Regions from separate parts of the Streptomyces sp. NPDC017676 genome, predicted to be linked through region 3. Evidence: riboswitches for the same ligand, from Rfam matches in the RefSeq annotation. Region 3 holds a riboswitch; each other region holds the start of a gene.
The links. Region 3 has a riboswitch for thiamine pyrophosphate ahead of thiO (glycine oxidase ThiO). Riboswitches for the same ligand answer to the same signal wherever they lie in the genome.
Positions count from the first base shown of each region.

Region 1 (5,911 bases), on a different contig from region 3:
ACGCCGTGCATACGCAGACCGAACGCCACGTTCGCGCCGACGTCCCGCTGCGGGAACAACTGGTGGTCCTGGAACATCAGTCCGACGCCCCGCTGGTGCGCGGGTACACCCGTCTGGTTCCGGCCGTCGAGCAGGATCCGTCCACCGGACAGTGGCTGGAGCCCGGCCACGGCCCGCAGCAGCGTCGACTTCCCGCTGCCGCTGGGCCCGAGGACGCACACCACCTCGTGCTCGGCGACTTCGAGGCCGACGGCGTCGAGCACGGCCCGCCCGCCGAAGCGCACGGTCGCGGCCTCCAGGCTCAGCAGCATCTAGAACTCCCCCGTCCGGTCGGTCCGCAGCCGCTCCAGGACGAGCAGCGCGGCGGCGCACACCACCATGAGAATCGTCGAGAGGGCCATCGCCTGGCCGTAGTTGAGGTCGCCGGGACGGCTGAGCAGCCTGGCGACCGCGACCGGGAGCGTCGGGTTGTCGGGCCGGGCGATGAACACGGTGGCCCCGAACTCGCCGAGCGACACGGCGAACGCGAAGCCGGCCGCGACCAGCAACGCCCGCCGTACCAGCGGCAGATCCACCTCCCGCCACACCCGCCAGGGCGAGGCGCCCAGCACGGCCGCCGCCTCCCTGAGCCGGACGTCCACCGCGCGCAGCACGGGCAGCATGGTCCGTACGACGAACGGGGCACCGACCAGCGCCTGGGCGAGCGGCACCAGGATCCAGGACTGGCGCAGGTCCAGCGGCGGCTTGTCGAGCGCGATCAGGAAGCCGAAGCCGACGGTCACGGCGGAGACGCCGAGCGGCAGCATCAACAGCGCGTCGAAGCCCCGCACCAGCCGTCCCGCGTCCCGCCGGGACAGCGCGGTGGCGGCGAGCCCACCGATCACCACGGCGATGGCGGTGGCCGCGACCGCGTACTGGAGCGAGGTCCACACCGCGTGCACGGGCGCCACCAGGAACGTACCGCCGTCCGTGTGGGTCAGCGCCCGGTAGTAGCCGAGGCCGGGCGCGTCCAGGGAACGGCGGACGAGGACGGCGAGCGGCAGGACCAGCAGCAGCGCCACGACGGCGAGGACCGAGGCGAGCAGGGCCCACTGTCCTGCGCCGCGCGGACGCCGGGCCGTCACCTTCGGGTCCACGAGCCGCAGCGCGGTCTCCCGGCGCCGTACCGTCCAGGCGTGCACGGCGAGGACCGCGCCGACCGCCGCGAACTGGACCAGGGTGAGGACGGCGGCCGTGGACAGGTCGAAGACCTCCGAGGTCTGCCGGTAGATCTCCACTTCGAGGGTGGAGAAGGTGGGGCCGCCGAGGATCTGCACCACACCGAAGGAGGTGAAGGTGAACAGGAACACCATCAGGGCGGCGGCGGCCACGGCGGGCGCGAGCGCGGGGAGGGTGACCTTTCGCCAGGCCGTCAGCGGGGAGGCGCCCAGCATCCGGGCGGCCTCCTCCTGCCGGGGGTCGAGCTGCGCCCACAGCCCGCCCACGGTCCGCACGACGACCGCGAAGTTGAAGAAGACATGGGCCAGCAGGATCGCCCACACCGTGGTGTCCAGCCGTACCCCCCACAGCTCGTCCAGCAGCCCGCCCCGGCCGACCAGCGCCAGGAAGGCACTGCCCGCGACGACGGTCGGCAGCACGAACGGGACGGTGACGACGGCCCGCAGAAGTTGCTTGCCCGGGAAGTCGAGGCGGGCGAAGACGTAGCCGGCGGGCAGGGCGAGCAGCAGGGTGAGCGCGGTGGAGGCGAGCGCCTGCCAGGTGGTGAACCACAGCACGTGCCGGATGTCCGGCTGGGCGACGACGTCCACGATCCGCCCGAGGTGCCAGGCGCCGTCCGCCTTCAGCCCGCGCGCGACGATCGCGGCCACGGGCCAGGCGAAGAACAGCGCGAAGAACGCGACGGGCAGGGCCATGAGGCCGAGCCGAGCCGCGTTCCCGCGCCTGTCCCTCACTCGGGCGGTCACTTCAGTACGAGTGACGTCCACGACTTGACCCACTGGTCGCGGTTGGCGGCGATCTTGTCCGGGGCCATGGTCTCGGGATCCTTGGCGGCCGGCCCGTACTTGGTGAAGTCGGCGGGGACGGCGGCCCCTTGCACGACCGGGTAGACGAACATGTTCAGCGGCATGTCCTGCTGGAACTCCTTGGTGAGCAGGAAGTCGAGGAACGCCTTGCCGCCCTTGGTGTTCTTCGCGTTGCTCAGCAGCCCGGCGTACTCGGTCTGCCGGAAGCAGGTCCCGTACGACACCCCGGTCGGGGCGGTGCCGGGCCGCTTCTTGGCGTAGATCACCTCGGCGGGCGGGGAGGAGGCGTACGACACCACGAGCGGCCGGTCGCCGCCCGCCTTCCTGCCTTCGGAGGAGCCGGAGAACTCCTGGTAGTAGGCCTGCTCCCAGCCGTCGACGACCTTGACGCCGTTGTCCTTCAGCTTCTTCCAGTAGCCCTGCCAGCCCCCGTCGCCGAACTGTGCGGCGCTGCCGAGCAGGAAGCCGAGGCCCGGCGAGGAGGTGGCCGCGTTCTCGGTGACGAGCAGGTTCTTGTACCGGGGCTCGGCGAGGTCGGCGAAGGACTGCGGCGGCGTCAGCTTGTGCGCGCTGAACCAGGCCTTGTCGTAGTTGACGCAGATGTCGCCGGTGTCGACGGGCGTGACGCGGTGCTTGTCCTGGTCGACGCGGAACTCGGGCCGGACCGTGTCGTAGCCCTTGGCCTGGTACGGCTGGAAGAGCCCGTTGTCCAGGGCCCGGGACAGCAGGGTGTTGTCGACGCCGAAGAAGACATCGCCCTGCGGGTTGTCCTTGGTCAGGACCGCCTTGTTGACGGCCTGCCCGGCGTCCCCGTCCTTGAGGACCCTGACCTTGTACCCGGACTGCTTCTCGAAGTCCTTCAGCACGTTCTTGGAGACGGCCCACGAGTCGTGGCTGACGAGGGTCACCGTCTTGGAGTCCGCGGACGACCCGCTCCCGCCGGAACCGCACGCGGACAGGCCGATCAGGCCCAGCCCGACCGCCACGGCCACGAAGGTCTTGTTGTGCACTGGATGTCCTCCTGGGGTTGGCCAGGAAGAGACGCGGCCCCGCCCGGGCTCCGCTGGGGAGACCCGGGCAGGGCGCAACAGCTTGAGTGATGACCGAACTCCCTACCCAGAATGACCTGGGCGAGGTTCAGAGGGTCTGCGGCCCGGTGCCGCACTCTCAGCGCTGTGGCGCTCCCCTGTCGGAATATGAAGATATGTGGACGGGGTCAGATTACCGCTCGGTGGCCGCGAGCTGACCGCAGGCCCCGTCGATCTCCTGTCCACGGGTGTCCCGGACGGTGACGGGCACGCCGTGCGCGGCGATGGCCTCCACGAACGCCTTCTCGTCCTCCGGCCGCGACGCGGTCCACTTCGACCCCGGCGTCGGGTTCAGCGGGATGAGGTTGACGTGCACGGGCTTGCCCTTCAGCAGCCGCCCGAGCCTGTCCCCCCGCCACGCCTGGTCGTTGATGTCGCGGATGAGCGCGTACTCGATGGACAGCCGGCGCCCGGACTTCTCCGTGTACTCGAACCCGGCGTCCAGCACCTCGCGCACCTTCCACCGCGTGTTCACGGGGACGAGGGTGTCGCGCAGCTCGTCGTCGGGGGCGTGCAGGGAGATCGCGAGCCGGCACTTGAAGCCCTCGTCGGCGAACCGGTGGATGGCCGGCACGAGCCCGACGGTGGAGACGGTGATCCCGCGCTGCGAGAGGCCCAGCCCGTCCGGGGCCGGGTCGGTGAGCGCCCGGATGGCGCCGACGACCCGCTTGTAGTTGGCGAGGGGCTCGCCCATCCCCATGAAGACGATGTTGGACAGCCGCGCGGGCCCACCGGGCACCTCGCCGTCCCGCAGCGCCCGCATGCCGTCCACGATCTGGTGGACGATCTCCGCGGTGGACAGGTTCCGGTCCAGCCCCGCCTGCCCGGTCGCGCAGAACGGACAGTTCATACCGCACCCGGCCTGCGAGCTGATGCACATCGTGACCCGGTCCGGGTACCGCATCAACACGGACTCGACCAGCGTCCCGTCGAACAGCCGCCACAGCGTCTTGCGCGTGGTCCCCTGGTCGGTGGACAGATGCCGCACGACGGTCATCAGCTCCGGGAACAGCGCTTCCTGGAGCTTTGCGCGGGAACCGGCGGGGATGTCGGTCCACTGCTCCGGGTCGTGCGCGTACCGCGCGAAGTAGTGCTGCGAGAGCTGCTTGGCACGGAACGGCTTCTCACCGATCCCGGCCACCGCGTCCTTGCGCTCGGCGGGCGTGAGGTCGGCGAGATGCCGCGGCGGCTTCTTGGCTCCGCGCGGCGCGACGAAAGTGAGTTCTCCGGGCTTGGGCATGGTGGTTCCAGTGTCGCAGATCCGAACGGGTGGCCCGGCGCGTGCGTGAGGCGGTCGTTCCTAGTCGTCGTCGGTGTCCCCGCTGCCGCCCCGGCTCCGGCTCTTCTGGGCGCTGCTCACCAGTTCGCCCGCGCCGCGTGTGAGGGCCGCGACGATCCGGACCCAGCGTGGGCCGCCGCGCTCCGCCCACACCACGCACACGCAGCCGCCGATGACGAGCGCCAGGACGCCGAGCAGTAGAAAGATCATGTTCCCCCCTGTGTTCCTGCGTACCTTGCCATGCGACGGGTCACCACGTCACGGGCAGAATCCTCGGTCCGCGGATCAGGCCCCGCCGTTGGAACTCCACCTCCTCGGGCGGCACGGCCAGGCGGATGCCGGGGAAGCGGGTGAGTACGGCGCCGATCATGACCTCGGCCTCCATGCGGGCCATGACGGCGGCCAGGCAGTGGTGCGGGCCGTGCCCGAAGGCCACATGGGCGAGGTTGTCGCGGTCGAAGTCCAGGGCGCCGGGGTCGGGGAAGACCTCGGGGTCGCGGTTGGCGGCGAGGTAGGCGTTGTAGACGACGTCACCGGCCCGGATCAGCCGGCCGCCGACCTCCACGTCCTGAGTGGCGACACGGGGGATGCCGACGCCGTTGCGGTGCGGGACGTAGCGGAACAGCTCCTCCACGGCCCGGGGCAGCAGCTCCGGCTCGCGGCGCAGCCGGTCCAGGTGGCCGGGGTGGGTGAGCAGCGCGTACATCATCGAACCGCTGTTGTTGCGGACCGCGTGGCCGCCGCTGACCTGGACGGCGATGGCGAGGGAGACCGCCTCCTCGTCGGTGATCTCGCCGGCCGCGGTGGCCCGCGCCAGCACGCCGGCCAGGTCGTCGCGGGGGTCCTCTCGGCGCCTGCGGAGCAGTTCGGTGATCAGGGCCCGGGTGGTCCGGGCCGCCTCCTTTGCCCGCTCCTCCGACCCGGCGCCCGCGGACAGCAGGGCCTCGCCCGTCGCGGCCCAGCGGTGCCAGTCCCTCTCCGCCACGCCGAGGAAGTCGCGGAGCACGGCGATCGGGAAGGGGCCGTGCAGGTGCTCCATGAGGTCGGCCGGGGCGCCGGCGCGCTCCATCCCGTCGAGCAGGCCGGCGGCCCTGCGCTCCGCGAGCGGTCGCAGCCGCCGCATGCTCCGCCCGGTGAACGCGCGGGCGACGACCCGGCGCAGCCGGGTGTGCCGGGGCGGATCGATGTACTGCAGGCCCGCCGTCTGCGAGGCCACCGGCACCGGGCGCATCGTGGTGACGGCACGGCCGACGACCCGTTCCCGGGAGAAACGCGGGTCCGAGGTGACGAACCGGACGTCCTCGTACCGCGTGACCAGCCAGGCGCACCCCTCGCCGTACGGCAACCTGATCCGCGCGACCGGCTCCTCACGCGACAACACGTCCAGCAACGGATCGGGGGCGAGCGCGGGCAGGTCGTCGACGGGCCAGAACCGGACGGGCGGGGGTGGCGGGGTGGAAGCGGGACCGGGGCCGGGGCCGGGGGCAGCGGAGGCGGGCACCGGGTCGGCCGACAGGGGC
Region 1 covers NZ_JBIRJA010000014.1:135,046-140,956, reverse strand. Annotated here, with positions in the region: gene ACH4LD_RS28910 (ABC transporter ATP-binding protein) at 1-311, opposite strand, end outside; gene ACH4LD_RS28905 (ABC transporter permease) at 312-1,913, opposite strand; gene ACH4LD_RS28900 (thiamine ABC transporter substrate binding subunit) at 1,961-3,034, opposite strand; TPP riboswitch at 3,116-3,222, opposite strand; gene rlmN (23S rRNA (adenine(2503)-C(2))-methyltransferase RlmN) at 3,246-4,352, opposite strand; gene ACH4LD_RS28890 (hypothetical protein) at 4,413-4,601, opposite strand; gene ACH4LD_RS28885 (cytochrome P450) at 4,642-5,911, opposite strand, start outside.
Region 1: another riboswitch for thiamine pyrophosphate. It lies ahead of ACH4LD_RS28900 (thiamine ABC transporter substrate binding subunit); the one in region 3 lies ahead of thiO (glycine oxidase ThiO).

Region 2 (5,911 bases), on a different contig from region 3:
GGGGCCACCCCGCCGCGGTGCTCACCCCTCCGGTGCCTCCTCCCGGCGCCGGAAGGGCCTCCCCCCGGATTTCGACGACGGCCACGGCCGGCGCCGGGTGAGCGCTCCGCCCTCCTCGCTGCTGACCGCTCCCGGCGTCAGCCCTCCCTACGTCATCGCTTCCGGCGTCGGCCCCGGCCACCGCGTGCCGGTGCGGGCTGCGCCCCGGCGAGCGCCGTGGCCCCGGGCCCGGTCCGGTCGGCCGACACGACGAGCGCGGCCAGCGCGGTGGTGACCGGGACCGAGGCGACCAGACCGATCGAGCCCACCAGCGTGCGCACGATCTCCTCGGCCACCAGCTCGCTGTTGGCCACGGTGCCGACGCTGCTCTGCGCGATCGAGAACAGCAGCAGCAGCGGCAGTGCGGCACCGGCGTAGGCGAGCACGAGGGTGTTGACCACGGACGCGATGTGGTCGCGGCCGATCCGGATGCCCGCCCGGTACAGCCCCCGCCAGCCCATCGACGGGTTGGCCTCGTGCAGCTCCCAGACGGCCGAGGTCTGCGTCACCGTCACGTCGTCCAGGACGCCGAGCGAACCGATGATGACGCCTGCCAGCAGCAGACCGCTCATGTCGATCGACGGATACAGGCCGTGGATCAGGCCGGTGTTGTCGTCCGTGTTGCCGGTCAGCGCCGCCCAGCCGATGAACAGTGAGCCGAGCACGCCGATCAGGCAGAGCGAGATGAGCGTGCCGAGCACGGCCACCGACGTACGCGCCGACAGACCGTGGCACATGTACAGGGCGATCAGCATGATGGCGCTCGACCCCACCACGGCGACCAGCAGCGGGTTCGCCCCCTCCAGGATCGCCGGCAGGATGAACAGCGTCAGCACGAGGAAACTCACGGCCAGTGCGACCAGCGCCATGACCCCGCGCAGCCGGCCCACCACCACGACGGCCACCGCGAAGATCCCCGCGAGCAGTGCCATGGGGAACTTGCGGTTCACATCGGTCACCGAGTACTGCAGGTCCTTGGGGGCCGAGGGCTCGTAGGCGACCACGACCTTCTCGCCCTGGTGCAGTTGCCGCGACTGGTCCGGCTGCACGATCTCGGTGAAGGTACGGCCCTCGTCCTTGCCGGTGTCGACCCGGATGGTGGCCTTCTTGCAGGTTCCGTTGGGCCCCGCCTCCGCCGACGTGCCCTCGGCGGTGGAGGCGTCGCCGGCCGGAGTGCCGCCGGCCGCGTTCACCGACGTGCAGCTGACCTCGACGACCCGGGTGACCGTGGCCTGCTGGGTCTGCCGGTCGAAGCCGACGCCGGTGCGCTTGTGGGAGGGGGCATGCCCGGGCCAGAGCACCACGAGGCCGACCAGGACCGCCGCGGTGAAGGGGACCAGGATCGCCGCGATGACCTTGCGCAGGTGCTGGGAGACGGGGGCAGCCGGGCCGTGGTTGTGGCTGTGACCGTGCGAGTGGCTGTGGCCGTGCGATGGGGTGTCGCCGTACGAGTGGCTGTCGCCGTGCGCGTGGCTGCCGCCGTGCGGGTGACCGTGGCCGCGTGGACCGTGGCCGTGTCCGTCGCTTTCTTCCGGGCCGTCTTGGCGGGGCGGCTCGGGCGGCTGGTAGGGGTACTGCTCCATCCTGGTCACCGCCCGATCATTGCAAGAACGGGCGGGGGCCCACTGTTCACCGCGCCACACATGACGCTAGCGTGGAGGCACCTTTGCACACGCGGGAGCTCGGAGCACCGGGCTGAGAGGGCGCTGACCTCCGTATACGCGATGTTTCACGTGGAACAAGGGGTGTTCCACAAGAGACGTCGACAGACGGAAACCGCTGCGTCGACCGCCGAACCTGTTACCGGGTAATGCCGGCGTAGGGAGTAGGTCTCATGGCCAACAAGGACGCACGCACGCCTGCCTCCGTCCAGGACGAGAAGTCCCCGGAGGCCGGGAAGTCCATCGGCTGGCACAAGGCGTATGTCGAGGGCTCGCGCCCCGATCTGCGCGTGCCGGTCCGTCAGGTGCATCTCACCAACGGGCAGTCGGTCACGCTGTACGACACGTCAGGCCCGTACACCGATCCACTCGTCGACACAGACGTCCGCCGTGGCCTGCCGCCGCTGCGGGAGAACTGGATCATCGCCCGTGGCGACACCGAGGAGTACGCGGGCCGTCCGGTCCGTCCCGAGGACGACGGGATCAAGCACACCTCGCCGCGCGGCGGGCTGCGGAACCTGGACGCGGTCTTCCCCGGACGCCCGCGCCAGCCGCGGCGGGGCCGTAGCGGCCAGGCGGTGACACAGCTCGCGTACGCCCGCCGCGGCGAGATCACGCCGGAGATGGAGTTCGTGGCCCTCCGGGAGAACGTTTCTCCCGAGGTGGTCCGCGAGGAGATCGCGGCGGGCCGGGCCGTGCTGCCGGCCAACGTCAACCACCCGGAGATCGAGCCGATGATCATCGGCAAGCGGTTCCTGGTGAAGGTGAACGCCAACATCGGCAACTCCGCGGTGACGTCCTCCATCGAGGAGGAGGTCGAGAAGATGACCTGGGCGACCCGGTGGGGTGCCGACACGGTCATGGACCTGTCCACCGGCCGCAACATCCACACCACCCGCGAGTGGGTCCTGCGCAACTCCCCCGTCCCCATCGGCACCGTGCCGCTCTACCAGGCCCTGGAGAAGGTCGACGGCAGGGCCGAGGAACTGACCTGGGAGATCTACAAGGACACCGTCATCGAACAGGCCGAGCAGGGCGTGGACTACATGACGGTCCACGCCGGCGTCCGGCTGCCGTACGTCCCGCTCACCGCCAACCGCAAGACCGGCATCGTCTCGCGCGGCGGCTCGATCATGGCCGCGTGGTGTCTGGCGCACCACAAGGAATCGTTCCTGTACGAGAACTTCGAGGAGCTGTGCGAGATCCTCGCCGCCTACGACGTCACCTACTCGCTGGGTGACGGCCTGCGGCCGGGGTCCATCGCGGACGCCAACGACGAGGCGCAGTTCGCGGAGCTGAGGACGCTCGGGGAACTCAACCGGATCGCCAAGCGTTTCCACGTACAGACCATGATCGAGGGCCCGGGCCACGTCCCGATGCACAAGATCAAGGAGAACATCGACCTTCAGCAGGAGATCTGCGATGAAGCCCCGTTCTATACGCTCGGCCCGCTGACCACGGACGTCGCGCCCGCGTACGACCACATCACCTCCGGCATCGGTGCCGCGATGATCGCCTGGTGGGGCACGGCGATGCTCTGCTACGTCACGCCCAAGGAGCACCTCGGCCTGCCCAACCGGGACGACGTCAAGACCGGCGTCATCACCTACAAGATCGCCGCACACGCGGCGGACCTCGCCAAGGGGCATCCCGGGGCTCAGGAGTGGGACGACGCACTGTCCGACGCCCGCTTCGAGTTCCGGTGGGAGGACCAGTTCAACCTCGCGCTGGACCCGGACACGGCACGGGAGTTCCACGACGAGACCCTGCCGGCCGAGCCCGCCAAGACGGCGCACTTCTGCTCCATGTGCGGCCCGAAGTTCTGCAGCATGAAGATCAGCCAGAGCATCACACAGCGGTTCGGTGGTGCGGCGGCTGAGGGGGCGTCACCTGAGGAGATCGCCGAGGGGATGCTCCAGAAGTCGAAGGAGTTCGCCGCCGGCGGCAACCGGGTGTACCTGCCGTTGACCGACTGACAGAGCGGGGAGCGGTGGTTCGGCGGCCGGATCATCGCTCCCTGCGACGTGGAGGTGGTGTCTCAACCATGCCGGCTCCAGACTTGCCGCATGACAGCGAGATCGATGAGCAAGGGCGCCAACCTTCCGATCGGTTCTCGGGCAGTGCGCGCTGAGCTTGCTTGGTCCGAGACACCCGGAGCGCCGGACGTCGATGCCTCGGCGCTGCTGCTCACCGGTGCCGGACGGGTTCGCAGCGACGGTGACTTCGTCTTCTACAACCAGCCGCAGCATGCGTCAGGCTCCGTAAGGCACGTGGGGAAGCAGCGGGGTTCTGGTGTCACGACGGACACGGTCGAGGTGGACCTGCGTGCGGTGGAACCGGAAGTCGAAAGGGTTGTGCTGTGTGCGTCCACCGATGACGGGACGTTCGGGCAGATATCGGGAATGACGCTGAGACTGCTCGATGCAGGCACGCAGGAGGAACTGGCCCGATTCGACATGGAGGCCACGACGGAGACGGCGTTCATCGGCGGCGAGCTCTATCTGCGGGGCGGCCGGTGGAAGTTCCGTGCGGTCGGGCAGGGATACGCTTCCGGGCTTGCCGGGCTCGCCACCGACTTCGGGATCACCGTTGATGACGACCCCCCGGCCACGGTCGTACCCCGTCTGCCGCCGGCGCCTGCGCCGGAACCGCCTGCCCCGTCCGCGCCGACAGTCGCCTCGCGCCTCAGCAAGGGCGAGGAACAGCTCCCCGTGGACATGCGCAAGAGGCTGTCCCTGCGCAAGGAGCAGGTGGCGGTCAGCCTGGAGAAGCACGGTGCCGCCGGTGTCACGGCGCGAGTCGTCCTGGTACTCGATGCTTCCGGTTCCATGTCCTTCCTGTACTCGAAGGGCGTCGTGGCCGACGTGGTGGAACGCATGGCCGCGGTCGCGGCGCAGTTGGACGACGACGGTGAGATGCAGGCCTGGACGTTCGCCTCGCACGCCGCCCGACTGCCCGATCTACACCTGGGGGACCTCCCCGAATGGCTCCGGCTCCACGTCCGGGTAGGTGAGCTGAGCCTCTTCCGCCGGAGCAGGAAACCCAGGAAGGGACTGCAAGCCGGTCAGGTGGACATGCGGACGGTCGGTATCCAGAACGAGGAACAGAAAGCCATCGCTCAAGTTCGTCAGTTCGTTCGCGTTCACCCAGCCACCGTCCCCACGCTCGTGCTGTTCTTCTCCGACGGAGGCGTCTATCGCAACGCGGAGATTGAGCGGGAGCTTCGTGAAGCCGTCGAGGAACCGATCTTCTGGCAGTTCGTGGGGATGGGACGGGCCAACTACGGTGTGCTGGAGCGCTTCAGCACGATACCGGGCCGACGGGTCGACAACGTCGGCTTCTTCGCCGTTGACGACATCAGTAAGGTCTCCGACCCGGAACTGTACGACCGACTCCTGTCCGAGTTCCCAGCTTGGCTGACCGCCGCCGGTCAAGCCGGCATCCTCTGAATCGAACCTGTTGAGCCTACTGAGCCTTTCAGGGACGCAGTCCTGCATGAAGATGTCGCAGGACATCCGGCGTGAGCACGGTGGCAGCCGCGCCGAGGCCGAGGAGAGCCGGTCGGATCACTCGGGCCGGTGGTCCGGGCCGCCGAAGTCCGGGCTCGTGTAGTCGGGGCTGGTGTAGCTCGGGCGGCCGGTCGCGGTGCCGTCGTCGGGGCTGCTGAAGCCGGGACGGTCGTAACCGAGGCGGGGTATGCGGCCGGTCGGTGCCGGTGGGGTCGAGGGGTGCCCGGCGGTCGTGCCGGGCTCGGCGAGTGCCTCCCGGAGGAAGGGCACGATGCCGCGCTCCAGCAGGGCGTCCCGCCACGCCTCCTTGGCCCGGGCCAGCTCCTCGTGGGCCGCGTCCCGCGCCCGGTCGTCCGCCGATGTGCTGTTGCGCAGAGCGGTGAGCAGCAGTCCGACCGCGGCGACCAGGACCGTTGCCGCGGTGATGGCACCGAACACCCAGCCGGCGGTGAGCATGGTCCGGGCGAAGGTCTGGCCGGGGTCGAGCATCTTCAGGATGTAGCCGACGAGCAGGAAGATCACCGCAGCGGTCCCGGAAAGGACGGGAGCCAGGACGGCGATGACCGCGATGGCGCCCGCGCCGGTGTTCTCGGCGGCTTCACCGAGGGTGGTGGCGAGGCCCGTGGCGGTCGAACCCGGGCCCGCGTCGTCGGGGTTGGCGACGGCCGGCGGGCCGGACAGCGCCGGGTGACGCAGTTCGTC
Region 2 covers NZ_JBIRJA010000009.1:249,408-255,318, forward strand. Annotated here, with positions in the region: gene ACH4LD_RS21550 (YibE/F family protein) at 153-1,622, opposite strand; TPP riboswitch at 1,704-1,881, shown strand; gene thiC (phosphomethylpyrimidine synthase ThiC) at 1,874-3,676, shown strand; gene ACH4LD_RS21560 (VWA domain-containing protein) at 3,767-5,149, shown strand; gene ACH4LD_RS21565 (hypothetical protein) at 5,267-5,911, opposite strand, start outside.
Region 2: another riboswitch for thiamine pyrophosphate. It lies ahead of thiC (phosphomethylpyrimidine synthase ThiC); the one in region 3 lies ahead of thiO (glycine oxidase ThiO).

Region 3 (5,911 bases):
AGCACACGGTCCAGGCGGGTGTCCAGGGCCCGGTAGACCGTGGCCATCCCGCCGGCCGCGATCCGCGCGTCGACGCGGTACCGGCCGTCGAGCACCTGCCCGACGAGGGGGTCCTGAAGGGTCGTATCCACGAGAGGCGAGTCTACGAGGGAGCACCGGCAGTTCCCGCGCCGAGACCGCTTTCCACCAGCACTGCAGCCGACCTGTGACGCACCCACGACGTCCCGGCCCGGAACCGCGGCACCGGTTCAGAACGCGGGACGCTCGGGATCCAGCACGGCCAGCCCCTCCGCGGGTGACGACGCCTCGGCGAGGTACCTGCGGGGAATCCGCCCGGCCAGCCGGGCCAGCCGGCCCCCCTCCACCGCGAGCTTCATGGCGGAGGCCATCAGCTCCGGCTCCTGGGCCCGGGTCACCGCGGAGGCGAGCATCACCCCCGCGCACCCCAGCTCCATCGCCAGTGCCGCGTCCGACGCCGTACCGGCGCCCGCGTCCAGGATCACCGGCACACGCGCGTGCTCCACGATGAGCTGGAAGTTGTGCGGGTTGCGGATGCCCAGCCCGGACCCGATCGGCGACCCGAGCGGCATCACCGCGGCGCACCCGACGTCCTGGAGCTTGCGCGCGAGCACCGGATCGTCGTTCGTGTACGGCAGCACCGTGAACCCGTCGTCCACCAGCGTCTCAGCCGCCTCCAGCAGCTCCACCGGGTCCGGCAGCAGCGTCCGCTCGTCGGCGATGACCTCCAGCTTCACCAGGTCCGTGCCCAGTGCCTCCCGGGCCAGCCGGGCGGTCAGCACGGCCTCGCCCGCGGTGAAACAGCCGGCAGTGTTCGGCAGCACCCGGATGCCGAGCTTCTCCAGCACCGACAGCACCGAGCCGTGCACGGAGGGGTCCACCCGGCGCATCGCGACCGTGGTCAGTTCCGTACCGGAGGCGACCAGTGCCCGCTCCAGCACGTCCAGGCTGGGCGCCCCGCCCGTGCCCATGATCAGCCGGGAGGAGAAGGTCAGGTCACTGAGGACCAGGGGATCGTCGGCCATGGCTCAGCCTCCCTGCACGGCGGTGAGCACTTCGACCCGGTCACCGTCGGCGAGCGCGGTCGTCGCCCACTGCGCGCGTGGGACGACGGTCTCGTTGACGGCGGCGGCCACCCCGCGCGGGGCGGCGGTGAGGGTCCGGACGAGGGTGTCGAGGACGGTCCCCGGGGCGATCTCCCGACGCTCCCCGTTGACGGAAATCATGACCTGGCTGTTCATGCGGGCTGCTCCAGCTCCTCCATCGTCTCCACGCGCGCGGCGTCTTCCCCGGACGCGGTGCCGAAGCGCCGCGGCGTGAACGGACGCGCCTCCTCCGGAAGCTCACCGGTGACCAGCGCGTGCGCCAGCACGTCCCCGGTGACCGGTGTGAGCAGCACCCCGTTGCGGTAGTGCCCGGTGGCCAGCAGCAGCCCGGCCAGCCCGGACGGGCCGAGCAGCGGCGCGTTGTCCGGGGAGCCGGGGCGCAGCCCGGCCCGGGTCTCGGTCAGCGGCAGCTCGGTGATGCCGGGCACCAGCTCGTGCGCGTCGCGCAGCAGCTCGTACACGCCCCCCGCGGTGACCGTCGTGTCCCAGCCCAGCTCCTCGCTGGTGGCGCCGACGACCAGCTCGCCGTTCTCCCGGGGCACCAGGTACACCTGGCTGCCCCGCACCACGGCCCGCACGGTCCGGCTCAGGAACGGCGCGTACCGCGGGGGCACGGTCAGCCGCAGCACCTGCCCCTTCACCGGCCGCACCGGAGGCAGCAGCTCGTCCGGCACGCCCGCGAGGCGCCCGCTCAGACTGCCGGCCGCGAGCACCACCCGGTCCGCGCGCAGCGCCGTGCCGTCCGCCGTGGTGACCCCGGTGGCCCGGTCCCGTACCACGTCCAGCCGCTGCGCCCACGCCCGGTGGAACACCACACCGGTCCGCTCGCACGCGGCCACCAGGGCCGCCGCCAGCCGGCGCGGGTCGATCTGGTGGTCGCCGTCGACCCGCAGCCCGCCCCGCACCCCCGGCGCCAGCATCGGCTCCAGGCGCCGGCACTCCCGCCCCGACAGCCACTCCGAGGCGAGGCCCGAGCGCCGCTGGAGCGCGTGCAGCTCGCGCAGGTGGGCACGGTCGTCGGCGTCCAGGGCGATGGCGAGGGTGCCGCAGCGGCGGTAGCCGAGGTCATGGCCGGTCAGTTCGCTCAGCTCGGCCGCGAACGCCGGGTAGCGGCGGGCCGACTCCAGGTTCAGGGCGAGCAGGGTCTCCTCGCCGTAGTGCAGTTCGGTGACCGCGGCCAGCATCCCGGCCGCGACCCGCGCGGCCCCGCCGCCGGGTTCGGGGTCCACCACGGCCGTGGCGAGCCCGCGCTGCGCCGCGCGCCAGGCCGTGACCAGGCCGATGATCCCGCCCCCGATGACGAGGACGTCGGACGTACGTGACGACATGGGCGTCCAGCCCCTCCCTTCGCCGGCATGACCCGGATCAGGTTCGTACGGTCGGAGGCCGCCAGCCTCCCTCTCAGCCCGGTGCGTCCGGGCTCCCGCGAGTGCTTGTACGGTGGCAACCCTAGCCCGCCGCCCTCCTCACCCGTAAGGGAGCCTCGTTCCATGGCCCGATCGCTCGACGGACTGATCCTCGCCCCCGTGGCGGACCAAGCCCCAGGTCAGGTGGGTACCCGCACACGGTTCGCGTACCACGAGAAGGACGGCGAGATCTGGGCCGAGTACACGGGCGGTGACGTCGTGCGCGGCCATCTGGTCGGCACCCGGGAGGGCGACCGGCTGGACTTCCGGTACGTGCAGCTCAAGACCGACGGGACGACCTCGTCGGGGCACTGCGTGTCCACGGTCGTCGAGCTGCCCGACGGGCGGGTGCGCCTGGACGAGACCTGGGAGTGGGAGTCCCAGGCCGGCTCCGGCACGAGCGTGGTGGAGCAGGTCACCGAGCCCGCGCCCTGACTGACGGATCGTCAGCGTCGATTGTCTATGGTGATCGGGTGAGCGAGCAGACAGCGCAAGAGGGCACGGCGGCGGCGCGACGCGTGGTCGTCGTCGGCGCGGGCATGGCCGGGGTGCAGACCGCGGTCGCCCTGCGGGAGCAGGGTTTCCGGGGCGACGTGACCATCATCGGCGCCGAGCCGCACCAGCCGTACGACCGGCCGCCGCTGTCGAAGGCGGTGCTGCTCGGCAAGGCCGAGGACTCCGCCTTCGAGGTGGACTTCGAGTCCCTCGCGGTCGAGCTGCGGCTCGGCTGTGAGGTGTACGGCGTACGCCCCGCCGACCACGAGCTGGACACCGAGACGGGCCCGGTGCCGTACGACGTCCTCGTCCTCGCCACCGGCGCAGAACCGGTCCGGCTGCCCGGCACCGAGGGCGTGCCCGGCGTGCATCTGCTGCGCACCCTGGACGACGCCGAACGGCTGCGCCCCGTGCTCGCCCGGCAGCACGACATCGTGGTCGTGGGCGCCGGCTGGATCGGCGCCGAGTTCGCCACCGCCGCCCGCGAGGCCGGCTGCGCGGTGACCGTGGTGGAGGCCGCCGACCATCCGCTCGCCGGCGCGCTGCCCGCCGAGGTCGCCGCGCCCATGGCCGCCTGGTACGCCGAGGCGGGCGCGGAACTGCTCACCCACGCGCGCGTGGAGCGCGTCGAGCCCGGCGAGGTGGTGCTCGCCGACGGCACCCGGCTGCCCGCGGGCGCCGTCGTCGTCGGCATCGGCGCCCGACCCGCCACCGGCTGGCTGGCCGGCTCCGGCATCGAGCTGGGCGCGCACGGCGAGGTCCTCACCGACGACCGCCTGAGCACCTCCGTGCCCGGTGTGTACGCCGTCGGCGACTGCGCCTCCTTCCCGTCGGCGCGCTACGGCGAGCGGCTCCTCGTCCACCACTGGGACAACGCCCTCCAGGGGCCCCGCACGGTCGCCGCGAACATCCTCGGCGAGACCCCGGCGGTCTACGACCCGGTGCCGTACTTCTGGTCCGAGCAGTTCGGCCGCTTCGTCCAGTACGCCGGTCACCACGCCGGGGCCGACCGCCTGGTCCGGCGCGGAGACCCGGCGGGCCCGTCCTGGACGGTCTGCTGGCTCCGCGAGGACCGCCTGGTGGCCCTGCTGGCCGTCGGCCGCCCCCGCGACCTGGCCCAGGGCCGCCGTCTGATCGAGGCGGGCCGGCGGATGGACCCCGAGGCACTGACCGACCCGGCGCGGCCCCTGAAGAACGCCACGGCCGACTAGACTCTGTCGTCCGGATCAGGCCGGCTACGAGGAGCGGTGCCACCGAGCCCACCCTCCCGCCTGGACCTGCCTGACTTCCGACTGTCAGTGGGGGATGGCAGGCTAGGAAACGTGACCGAGATTGACGCAAAGATCGATGCTCTCGTCCCCGCCTGGCTCACCCTGCCCGACATCGCCGACATGCTCGGTGTCGAGGTGACGCGTGTCCGGCAGCTGGTCAAGGAGGGCCAGCTCATCGCCGTACGCCGGGGTGAGAACAGGGCGCTGCACGTCCCCGCCGCCTTCATCGACGGGGACAAGGTCGTCAAGGGCCTGTCCGGGACCCTGACGCTCCTGCGGGACGACGGCTTCACGGTCGAAGAGATGATCGAGTGGCTCTTCACCCCCGACCCGACCCTGCCCGGCACCCCCGCGCAGGCCCTGAGCGAGAATCGCGGCACGGAGGTGAAGCGCCGCGCCCAGGCGCTCGCCGTCTGAGCCGATCCGCAGCGGGCAGGTGGCGTGCGGGCCGGACGCCCGTACGCCACCGCGCACCACCGCCAGGGACACCGACCACAGGGGGGACCCACGCATGTCCGACACCGCCCGCTTCGCGCTCGCCGACGCCCGCCTGTACCTCTGCACGGACGCCCGCAAGCGCCAGGGCGACCTGCCCGAGTTCCTGGACGCGGTCCTGGCCGGCGGTGTCGACGTCGTGCAGCTGCGGGACAAGGGCATGGAGGCCGCCGAGGAGCTGGAGCACCTGGAGGTCCTCGCCGACGCGTGCGCCCGGCACGGCAAGCTGCTCGCGGTCAACGACCGGGCCGACGTCGCCCATGCCGCCCGCGCCGATGTGCTCCACCTCGGCCAGGGCGATCTCCCGGTCCCCGCGGCCCGGGCGATACTCGGCGACCGGGTGCTGATCGGCCGCTCCACGCACGCCGAGGCGGAGGCCGCCGCTGCCGCCGTCCAGGAGGGCGTGGACTACTTCTGCACCGGTCCCTGCTGGCCCACCCCGACCAAGCCCGGCCGCCACGCCCCCGGACTGGACCTGGTCCGCTACGCGGCGGGCCTCGGCACCGACCGCCCCTGGTTCGCCATCGGCGGCATCGACCTCGGCAACCTGGACCAGGTGCTGGACGCCGGTGCCCGCCGGGTGGTCGTGGTCCGCGCGATCACCGAGGCGGACGATCCGGGCGCGGCGGCGACGGAGTTCGCGAAGCGGCTGCGGGACGCCCGCTAGAGCCGTTCTGTCCATCTGCTGGACAGGAGAGCGGCAATTCGGGCAAATTCCCGGCATCCGGTTGGGGGACCGCCCACCCCTGGCTAACCTGCCGGTATGGCCCTCGGAACCGCATCCACCAGGACTGATCGCGCACGCACCGTGCGCGACATCCTCGCCACCGGCAAGACGACGTACTCGTTCGAGTTCTCGGCGCCGAAGACCCCGAAGGGCGAGCGGAACCTGTGGAGCGCGCTCCGCCGGGTCGAGGCGGTCGCCCCCGACTTCGTCTCCGTGACCTACGGCGCCGGCGGTTCCACCCGCGCGGGCACGGTCAAGGAGACCCAGCAGATCGTCGCGGACACCACGCTGACCCCGGTCGCCCACCTCACCGCGGTCGACCACTCCATCGCCGAACTGCGCAACATCATCGGCCAGTACGCGGACGCCGGCATCCGCAACATGCTCGCCGTG
Region 3 covers NZ_JBIRJA010000007.1:43,295-49,205, forward strand. Annotated here, with positions in the region: gene pknB (Stk1 family PASTA domain-containing Ser/Thr kinase) at 1-131, opposite strand, end outside; gene ACH4LD_RS16500 (thiazole synthase) at 249-1,043, opposite strand; gene thiS (sulfur carrier protein ThiS) at 1,047-1,259, opposite strand; gene thiO (glycine oxidase ThiO) at 1,256-2,452, opposite strand; TPP riboswitch at 2,450-2,561, opposite strand; gene ACH4LD_RS16515 (hypothetical protein) at 2,615-2,965, shown strand; gene ACH4LD_RS16520 (FAD-dependent oxidoreductase) at 3,004-4,236, shown strand; gene ACH4LD_RS16525 (Rv2175c family DNA-binding protein) at 4,348-4,713, shown strand; gene thiE (thiamine phosphate synthase) at 4,808-5,458, shown strand; gene metF (methylenetetrahydrofolate reductase [NAD(P)H]) at 5,555-5,911, shown strand, end outside.